3 regions of the Comamonas sp. CMM02 genome follow, and region 2 is predicted to be linked to each of the others. Evidence: riboswitches for the same ligand, from Rfam matches in the RefSeq annotation. Region 2 holds a riboswitch; each other region holds the start of a gene.
The links. Region 2 has a riboswitch for cobalamin ahead of IB213_RS13090 (TonB-dependent siderophore receptor). Riboswitches for the same ligand answer to the same signal wherever they lie in the genome.
Positions count from the first base shown of each region.

Region 1: linked by a shared signal. The riboswitch ahead of IB213_RS11410 (glutaredoxin family protein) and the one ahead of IB213_RS13090 (TonB-dependent siderophore receptor) in region 2 are both predicted to bind cobalamin.
Region 3: linked by a shared signal. The riboswitch ahead of IB213_RS15735 (TonB-dependent receptor domain-containing protein) and the one ahead of IB213_RS13090 (TonB-dependent siderophore receptor) in region 2 are both predicted to bind cobalamin.

Region 1 is NZ_JACUZW010000003.1:406,735-410,010, reverse strand. It holds gene IB213_RS11415 (LysR family transcriptional regulator) at 1-751, shown strand, start outside; cobalamin riboswitch at 1,089-1,316, shown strand; gene IB213_RS11410 (glutaredoxin family protein) at 1,487-1,714, shown strand; gene nrdI (class Ib ribonucleoside-diphosphate reductase assembly flavoprotein NrdI) at 1,716-2,138, shown strand; gene nrdE (class 1b ribonucleoside-diphosphate reductase subunit alpha) at 2,135-3,276, shown strand, end outside.
Region 2 is NZ_JACUZW010000003.1:782,941-786,216, forward strand. It holds gene IB213_RS13085 (hypothetical protein) at 1-594, opposite strand, end outside; cobalamin riboswitch at 1,089-1,335, shown strand; gene IB213_RS13090 (TonB-dependent siderophore receptor) at 1,490-3,276, shown strand, end outside.
Region 3 is NZ_JACUZW010000005.1:96,486-99,761, reverse strand. It holds gene IB213_RS15745 (cell division protein ZapA) at 1-388, opposite strand, end outside; gene IB213_RS15740 (DUF904 domain-containing protein) at 385-597, opposite strand; cobalamin riboswitch at 783-1,024, shown strand; gene IB213_RS15735 (TonB-dependent receptor domain-containing protein) at 1,197-2,933, shown strand; gene IB213_RS15730 (cobyrinate a,c-diamide synthase) at 2,998-3,276, shown strand, end outside.

The sequences.
Region 1 (3,276 bases), 380 kb from region 2:
CGAGGGGCGCAACGTGCGTTTAACCCAGGCGGGGGAATATCTCTTGGCAGTGGCCAATCGCGTGCTGCCACAGCTGAACTTGGCCGAAGAGCGCCTGATGCAATTTGCACAGGGTGATCGAGGAGCCCTGCGCATTGGCATGGAGTGCCACCCCTGCTACCAATGGCTGCTGAAAATTGTTTCGCCCTATCTGGCGGCCTGGCCCGACGTGGATGTGGACGTCAAACAGAAATTCCAGTTCGGTGGAATTGGTGCCTTGTTCGGTTACGAAATTGACCTGCTGGTCACTCCAGACCCTTTGTTCAAACCCGGGCTGCATTTTCAGCCCGTCTTCGATTACGAACAGGTTCTGGTCGTCGCCAGCAACCACCCACTGGCTACAGCCGAGTTTGTAGAACCACGGCACTTGTCCAAGGAGGTGCTCATCACCTATCCGGTCGCCACAGACCGCCTCGACATTTACAACCAGTTCCTTTTGCCTGCAGGCATTGCACCACGCAGGCATAAAACGATTGAAACCACAGACATCATGCTGCAGATGGTGGCCAGCAACCGTGGAGTGGCCGCCCTGCCCCGATGGCTGGTGCAAGAGTACGCCAGCAAAATGCCCGTGCGTCCTGTGCAACTTGGTGCACGCGGGATTGCCAAGCAAATTTACCTGGGGGCCAGAGAAGCGGACTTGTCCACCGACTATTTGCGTGCGTTCATTGAGCTGGCTCGCCAGCCACTGCAAAAGACGCTGGAGTCATGAACACCCAGTCTGTTACCAATGGCTACAAAGCCATGCAGCTTGTGGCCTGGAATGTGGCTAGAGGCAATCACCCAGAGTGGATGTGGTGAACTGCCCCCCATTCCCCATTACCCCTAAAGAAGTTGGGCGCAAGCACCGCTCAAATCCCGGCCAATCGCTGCCTCAAGACACACGCGCAGCGTGCTCAAGAACACCTTTAAACGGTCTCGCAATCGATTGAATTCAAAGCAAAAACGAGGTTTTCAACCGCCAGACTTTTTCGCCATCAGTGCAGATTCTGGGGGCTGCATACCACCAAAACACAAGACAAGGCAGTCCGCCAATCCTTTTTAAACCGCTTAGAATTCACCCCGTTGGTGCACTTGTCTGCGCTCTCAGGCAAGTGTTAAACGGGAATCAGGAGGGGCGTTCAAACGCTCTAACCTGAACTGCCCCCGCAACAGTAAGTGCGGCGTGAAACTCATGGTTCACACAGTGACACAAACAGCCACTGAAGATAGTTCTTCGGGAAGGCGTGTGACTTATGCCCCCAGTCTGGATACCGACCAACACACGGTGTTACCCGCCTTGAGCAGGTAACACGTTTCTCAAACCGTACAGGCGGGGACGCCTGGGTGGTTGAATTTGCCTACCGCACGCACTTCTTAGCGCACCCGCATCCATGCGGGATGCCTGCTTGCGTGCTCTGTGCAATCAACGCCCATCCTCGCCAGACTTGGTGCTCTCGTAGGCTTCATGATCAAAATCTTCTCCAAACCTAATTGCGTTCAATGCTCCATGACGCTGCGCACCTTGGATCGTCAGGGTGTCTCGTACCAAGTAGTTGACGTTTCACAAGACGCGGAGGCAGCTGCACAAGTTCAAGCATGGGGCTACCGCCAAGTGCCTGTGGTGCAGTTTGGTCAAGAGCATTGGAGTGGTTTCCGCCCTGAACGACTAGCCGCAATCTCTGCCACTACCTGAAATGGCTCGCTGGGTTTTCTATTCATCGAAAACTGGCAACACCGCACGATTGCTGAGCAACGCAGGCTTGACTGGACTGCGTATTCCACGCAGCCCAGACGAAGAGATGCCCAAAGTGGATGCTCCATTCATTTTGGTGACCCCTTCGTTTGGTGACGCGACAGGCAAGGGAGCGGTTCCCAAAGCTGTGATTCGATTTCTCAATGCCCCAGAGCATCGCCAATGGTTGCGAGCTGTGGTCGCCTGTGGCGACCGCAACTTTGGGGTCACTTTTGCGCAAGCTGGTGATGTGATTGCGCACAAATGCCAGGTACCACTGCTACACCGCGTTGAAATGGCGGGCACTTCCAGCGACTGGCTTCGCCTGCAGCACATCCATCAGCACTTTCCTCTCAATTCCAACGCCATGGATGCTTCGTTATGACCCCTATCTCTCCGACTAAGCTGGATTTCCATGCATTGAATGCCATGCTGAACCTGCCCGACGACAAGGGACAGATTCAGTTTGATGCAGACCGTATGGCGGCTCGCCAGTACTTCCTGCAGCACGTCAATCAGAACACCGTATTTTTCCATTCGCTGGAAGAAAAACTCGACTATCTGCGCACAGAAAACTTCTACGAAGCCGAAGTTCTGGACGCTTACAGCCCCAGCTTTGTAGAAGCTATCTTCAAAGCAGCGTTTGCCAAGAAGTTCCGCTTCCCGACCTTCCTGGGTGCCTACAAGTACTACACCGCCTACACCCTCAAAACCCGTGACGGCAAGCGCTATCTGGAGCGTTTTGAAGACCGCGTGGTCATGGTGGCACTGGCACTGGCACGCGGTGACGAAAAGCTGGCCATGCGCTTGATGGAAGAAATCATTGCTGGCCGCTTTCAGCCCGCAACGCCCACCTTCCTGAACGCGGGCAAGCGTCAGCGCGGTGAGCTGGTCTCGTGCTTCCTGCTGCGCCTAGAAGATGACATGGAAAGCATTGGCCGCGGCATCAACTCCGCGCTGCAGCTGTCCAAGCGCGGCGGCGGTGTGGCCTTGCTGCTGAGCAATCTGCGCGAACTGGGCGCCCCCATCAAAGGCATTGAGAACCAGTCCTCCGGCGTGATTCCTGTGATGAAGCTGCTGGAAGACGGCTTCTCTTACGCCAACCAATTGGGTGCACGCCAAGGCGCAGGTGCGGTGTATTTGAATGCCCACCACCCCGACATCATGCGTTTCCTCGACACCAAGCGTGAAAACGCTGACGAGAAAATTCGCATCAAGACCCTGTCACTGGGCGTTGTCATTCCTGACATTACGTTTGAGCTGGCCAAGCGCAACGATGACATGTACTTGTTCTCGCCTTACGACGTAGAACGCGTCTATGGCAAGCCGTTTGCCGACATTTCGGTCACCGAGCACTACAAGGCCATGGTGGACGACCCGCGCATCAAGAAAACCAAAATCAAGGCGCGAGAGTTTTTCCAGACCATCGCTGAAATTCAGTTTGAGTCGGGCTACCCGTACATCCTGTTTGAGGACACGGCCAACCGCGCCAATCCGATTGCTGGGCGCATCAACATGTCCAA
Region 2 (3,276 bases):
CCTGTCAGGCATCGAAGTACGCTCTTTGATTTGTTCGAAGCTGGCTTCAGCGCCGTTGTAAACAACGACCTTGGAAAACGTCTGCCGATCTTTGAGACTTCTCTTTTGCTGTGAAAAGTTGGAGAAAGTTACATCCTCCCATAAGCGGGATATCACCTCCTGCAAAAAGTCGAAGATTCCTCTGCACAAGAAGATCAGGTATTCAACCTCCGTGACAGCCATCCTTGACACACCCTCACCAAGTACCGCTCTAGAGGTGTGCAAGTGCTTGATCTTGGCTATTGAAGCGGTGAGGTTGAAAATGTCATCCATCAGCCCTCCAACCGCTTTCTTGACCGGAGGAAAGCTTGCTTGTTGGGCAATAAAGGTCAGGAAGTCAAACTTAGTATCGTTTGTTGATGCTGGCTCGGACCCGAAGTAGAACATTTCCGCCGGTCTAACAACCTGCATCTCCATCAGTTTTCCTCCTGCAGGCACCCACATACGCCACGCTTTTTGGCTATAGAACAATGTTGAGATGAGGAATCGTCCTTGGACGTTCTGAAGATCGATAAATGGGATGTCAGTGAGTGAGTAGGTCGGTTCTTCAGGCATTCAACAAGGCTAGTGACGTGAAACTGGCTGGAGTCTAATGACTTCCTTTACGAATAGAAAGTGGCGTCTCACTGACTGCTCGAGGTCGAATGCAGCCGCCTGTATCCCGTGCGTCCTAAACGAATTGGTCTGTAGGATGGTCTATAGGTTTCATAAATCTCGTCGCAAGGCGCATGAAATATAGGCTCGGGGCGGAAGCTGCTTTCCGCCAAATTCAGGGTTCAAAGCAACCCATAAAAGTCCCGAAAGGGGCTTTTTCATTGCTGAAATTGCTTGGTGCACCGTTTTTCCGATCACCTGCCGTTCGCTGCTAGCACCGGCAATCGACATACACGTCGCTTGCGCACGCCTGCCCCTTCGAAAAAGACGATGCACGCTTTGCCAAAGCGCCAGCTGTTCAATGGCGCTGCCGCTCGGTGCGGAGATTTGCCACGATATACTGCGCAGCTTATTGAATGAAGATGCTGTGCACAACTGATGTGCACCATGTTTTTATTCAATTTCGTACAACAGGTGCTCGGGTTCACTCCCGGGTTAAACGGGAACAGGGTGCAATGCCCTGGCTGCCCCCGCAACGGTAAACAGATAAATCCGACTCGAGGCTCTTGCATGCAGTGCAAGGGCCAGCCACTGATGTTTTACGTGGCCTCAACATGAGGTGCGCGGCAACATTGGGAAGGCGAGCGGCAAGCCCAAAGCCATCTGTGAGCCCGGATACCGGCCTGTTTGAACGCTGTGCAACATGGGGTTCACCCCCCTCTTCGCCAGCATTTGCAACGACCGTCTGCGGGGAGCAGCGTGATGGCAACAAGCTAGTGGCAGGACCAGATACCGGCCCACAACCCTAGCGAGATCTCATCAGCAGCAGGCAGGCGGTCAGCATTCTCTGATCACCATGAATCATTTCAAATTGCCTGCCGTTCTGATCGGCTTGGTGCCCGCCTCTATGGCTATCGCTGCTGAGCCTGCTGCTGTGCATATCGGCATTGAGCAGACGCAGGAGGCCATACCTTCCAGCACTTATGCACTGCCTGTACTGCCAACAGTTGAGGTCCTGGGCAATGTCGGCCTGGGCCTGTCGCAAGCCAGCACCTCCGGCAGCCGCACTGGCATTGCCACGCGCGACTTGCCAGCCAGCCTGGACTATGTGGACGAACAAACCTGGCAAGAGCGTGGCGACAGCCGCATGGCCGACATCATTGGCCGCACCGTAGGCATGACGCCGCTGTCGCCTACCAGTTACAGCAGCCTGAACTTTAGCGCACGGGGCTTTACAGGCACCAATTCGGTTGGAATTGCCGAAGATGGCGTAAAGCTGGGTGTGGCCTCCAGCACCACGCCCTACCCCAGTGATAGCTGGGGTTACGAGCGCGTCGAAGTGCTGCGCGGCCCAGCGTCTATTTTGTACGGCAGCGGCACCGTGGGAGCAACAGCCAACGTGGTACGCAAGCAGCCCACGCGCGAGCTGATGCGTGAAGTGATGGTGGGTGCTGGCTCGTACGACACAGGCCGTTTAGGCCTGGGCATGAGTGGCCCTCTGGGCGAAACGCTGAGCTACCGCATGGACGTGTACGGCCACACCAGCAGCGGCGAGCATGCAATGAGCCAATCCCACGGTAGCAAGTTCATGAGCACCTTGCGCTGGCAACCCAGCGGCGTACTACGCGCAGAGTTGCTGGTTGACAGCAGCGACCAAAAACCGGCCCGCTACTTTGGTACACCTACTCTCAATGGCCGCATCGTGAAGAGCCTGCTGGGCCGCAACTTCAACACGCAAGACAGTGCCATCAGCATCAAGGATCAACGTGTGCGGGCGCGCGTGGAGTACCAGCTCAACGACCAGCTGACCGTGCGCAATGAGCTCTACCACTTCAAGGCAGACCGCTACTGGCGCAATATTGAGGCGTACAGCTACCGGCCAGCAACTCAGCAGATTAAGCTTGCAGACTATTTGGAACTGTCGCACGACCTGGATCAAACCGGCAACCGGCTGGAAGCTGTCGTCAACGCCGGTACGCACAAGCTGGTGCTGGGATGGGAGGTGAGCAAAGCCAAGTTCCGCTTTGCCCGCAATGATTACGCCGGTAGCGACACCATCGGGGTCAATGATCCAAGATGGAGTCACTGGCCCAATACTTCGCCGCTGTTGCCCAACTTCCGTACAGAGGCCACTACGCATGACTTTTATGTCGAAGATGCCTGGTCACTGTCTGAACGCTGGCTGCTGCTGGGTGGCATCCGCCAGGGCGTGACTGATATGTCGCGCTACCCGGTATCTGGCGTGGGTGCTTTTGACACACGTTTGCACGGTACAGCTTGGCGCTTGGGTAGCACCTACGCACTGAACGCACACACAAACCTTTACGGCCAGTTCACGCAAGGGCATGACCCCGTCGGCAACATCCTGACGCTCAACACCACCAACAAACACTACAAACTGACAACCGCCCGCCAGGTGGAAGTGGGCCTGAAGCAGCAGTCTGCAAATGGACATAGCGAATGGACCGTCGCGGCCTACCGCATCGAGAAAAATGACATCGTCACGACCGACCAGCAAACGAAGCTGCAAACACAAGGTGGCAAGCAATACTCGCAAGGGCTGGAGTTGACTGCCGCGCTGCGCTTGACCCCACACTGGCGTATTGACGGCAACCTCGCGCTCGTAGATGCCCAATATGACGA
Region 3 (3,276 bases), on a different contig from region 2:
ACGTTGTGCTGGCGGTTTCACTGTCCAGCACCTGGTTCAAACGTTGCAACAACTGATCTGCTACTGTGAGATCGTGGGCGGCCTGTAATTCCAGGCTGGTCAAGCGCTGCGCATCAATTTCTAAATCATTGCTTGGCATCGTGCCTTGCAGGGTTGCCAGCTGTTGCTGGAGAGCCTGAAGCTGATGGCGCAGTTCCAGATTTTCATAGGCCAAGTTCACGGCCAGCAAAACGCCCACACGCTCGCGCGAGCGCAGTTTGCTGCTGTCGCGCATTTGTTGGAACTGCTGGTCTACGCGTTCCACTGCCTCCATCAACTGTGACTCGTGGCCGTCAGGGCAGGTGAGCAGGTAGTCTTGGTGCAGGATCTGAATTTCTAGCTGGCTCACGGGGTCTCCTGATTGGCAGGCAGACGTTCAATCAAGTCACCCACGCGTGCGCGCGCTGCCTTTAGGCGCGACCGAAGCGAATCTCGCTCTTTATGCAAAGCTTCAATCTCTTGGTTGAGCAAGTGATTGGCGTGTTGCAGCGCTTCATACTTTTTCAATAGCAGCTCTACGCGCTCAGCAATGGGCTCAAGAATAGATGGTGTCGTCATGGATTGCTCTAATTGTAGGACTGCCACTTTGGCGTGAATTGCAAATTTATGGCAGATGGCAAGATATAGCTACCTGAGCTTGTTTCAAGCTGTCAATTGAGCCGCTGTTTTGCGCTGCTAAGTCAGGTGCCAATGTTGTTCACACGCACACATGCTTGGTGCCTGGTCTTGTCTGCCCCGTTAGAATCGACGTCTCAAATGTTGGTGCTCGCAACTTGGTTCACAAGTTTGCAGTTCAACGGGAAGCAGGGTGATGGTGCTGGCCTTCAGTGCCACCTAGCCTGCGCTGCCCCCGCAACGGTGAGTTCTTAGCGTTAGTCATACGCTCACCCATCATTTAAGCCACTGAATGCCTTGAACAAGCATTTGGGAAGGCGATGGCGTTGATGAACCAGCCCGGATACCGGCCAACACAGGTGTGTCTATTTTTGATGGACATGGTATTACCCATTGCTGGCGGGGAGGTCAGTACGGGTGGATTTCTCTGAATTTCTCAAATGAGTTTGTTTGAACAACGACGCTTGTGCGTCGCGTCGTCGTGTGCCTTGCGCCCTGTGAGCTTGGCGGTTGTCTTGGCTGCAGCACCATGGATCTCGTCCATGGCCGCTTCGCTGGATGAGGTGGTCGTCTCTGCCACACGCACAGAACAGCGTTTGTCAGACGTGCTGGCTGACATGACGGTGATTGGCCATGAGGAAATTGAACGCAGCGGCTTCAGCGATCTGGCGTCGATCTTGGCCCGTCAGCCAGGTGTGCAGCTGGTGCGGACCGGTGGTATGGGCTCGAGCACCAGCTTGTTCATGCGCGGCGCTAACAACCAGCACACAGCGGTGTTTGTGGACGGGATTCGCGTGGACTCGCAGTCCACAAGTGGCGGTATGGACTGGCAGACCATTCCCTTGGCAAGCATTGATCGCGTGGAGATATTGCGCGGGCCTGCGGCCGCTGTCTATGGCTCTGATGCCGTGGCAGGTGTGATTCAGATTTTCACTAAAAAGGGTGAAGCCGGTTTCTTGCCGCATATTGCGATTGGTTTCGGCAACCAAGGTACCCGCAAGGCAGATGCCGGGCTGTCGGGGGGGCAAGGCGCGTGGGACTACGCAGTTGGCGTGCAAACCGAGCGTACTGATGGTTTTGATGCAAAGACGACTGCCACCAGCAACCCGGATAAAGATGACTATCGCCTGCATGCAGCCAACGCGAAGCTGGGGTTTCAGCTGAACCGCGACCATCGCTTGGAAGCCACTGCGTTAACCAGCCAGTCCAATAGTGGCTACGACTCCACGCTGGCAGATGATCGCAGCAAGCGCAAGCTGGAAACTTTGGGGCTGTCATGGGCTGCGCAATGGAACCCGCTCTTGTCTAGCCGCATTTCCGTGAGTGAATCGAATGTGAAGTACGAGACTGTGACCAAGAGTCCCAGCTACACCGAGACAACGCTGCGTAATTATTTGTGGCAAAACGTTTTCAAGCATGGCAATGCAACGTTGACGGCCAATTTAGAGCGCCGTGAAGACAACTTGCAAAACAAGGATCTGGACGTGTCTGAGCGGGAACGTTCGCAAAATGCGCTGGCCCTGGGTTGGGGTTACCAGGGCAGTGTTCATTCGCTGCAATTGAATGTTCGCCACGACGATGACAGTGAATTCGGCGGGCAGAACACGGGCAGTGCAGCGTACGGGCTGGCGTTGTCTCCCACATGGCGTGCAACGGCCTCTGCGGGCACCTCTTTCCGTGCGCCCACGCTGTATCAGCGCTTTCACCGCATCTATGGTTCTGCTTCCCTGCAGCCCGAAGAAGGCAAAAATGCCGAAGTCGGACTGCATTGGAAGCAAGGTGGTGACAGCTTCTCTATGGTGGCCTATCGCAATCGTTTGACAAACCTCATCGAATACAACAGCAGCAGCAAAAAATACCAGAACGTTGCGCAGGCTGAACTGCAAGGCATCACCTTCGCCGCTGCCACACACTGGCTGGATGTGGACTGGACGGCATCTGTCGATTTCCAAACACCACGCAACCAAGAGACGGGACGCATTCTGGATCGACGAGCCAAGCGTTACGCCAATGTCAGTGCATATAAACAGTGGCTGGGCTGGATGCTTGGCGCCGAGATGCAGCTGGTGAGCAAGCGCAGTGAATTTGATTCCAAGAACAAGCGGTATGACTGGGCGGGTTATGGCTTGTTCAATCTGTCTGCTTCCAAGCCACTTGCCAGAGATTTCACGCTGACAGCACGTGTCGACAATTTGATGGATCGCGATTACGTGCTTGCCAAAGATTACGCTGCGGCAGGGCGCACTTTTTATGTGGGTCTGAAGTGGATGCCCCAGTAACTTAGCAAGGGCTGAACGCAGCAAGGCATGCTGTCATGCCCTGCTGCGAAACGAACAAGCGCGTATGAATTCTTCTCTTTCCTCTCATCGCTGTGTGGCACTGCTGGTGGCTGCGCCAGCCTCTGGGCAGGGCAAAACCACCGTGACCGCTGCTTTGGCGTGTTGGCATACGCGGCAAGGGCGCCGTGTTCGAGTGTTCAAGTGCGGGCCTGATTTTCTCGATCCTTACTGGCACCAGCTGGCCAGCGGTGCGACGGTGCACAACCTGGACGGCTGGATGGTCGGGATGGATGAAGTGCGTGCGCGTCTGTCGGCAGCAGCAGCAGAAGCTGACGTCATCTTG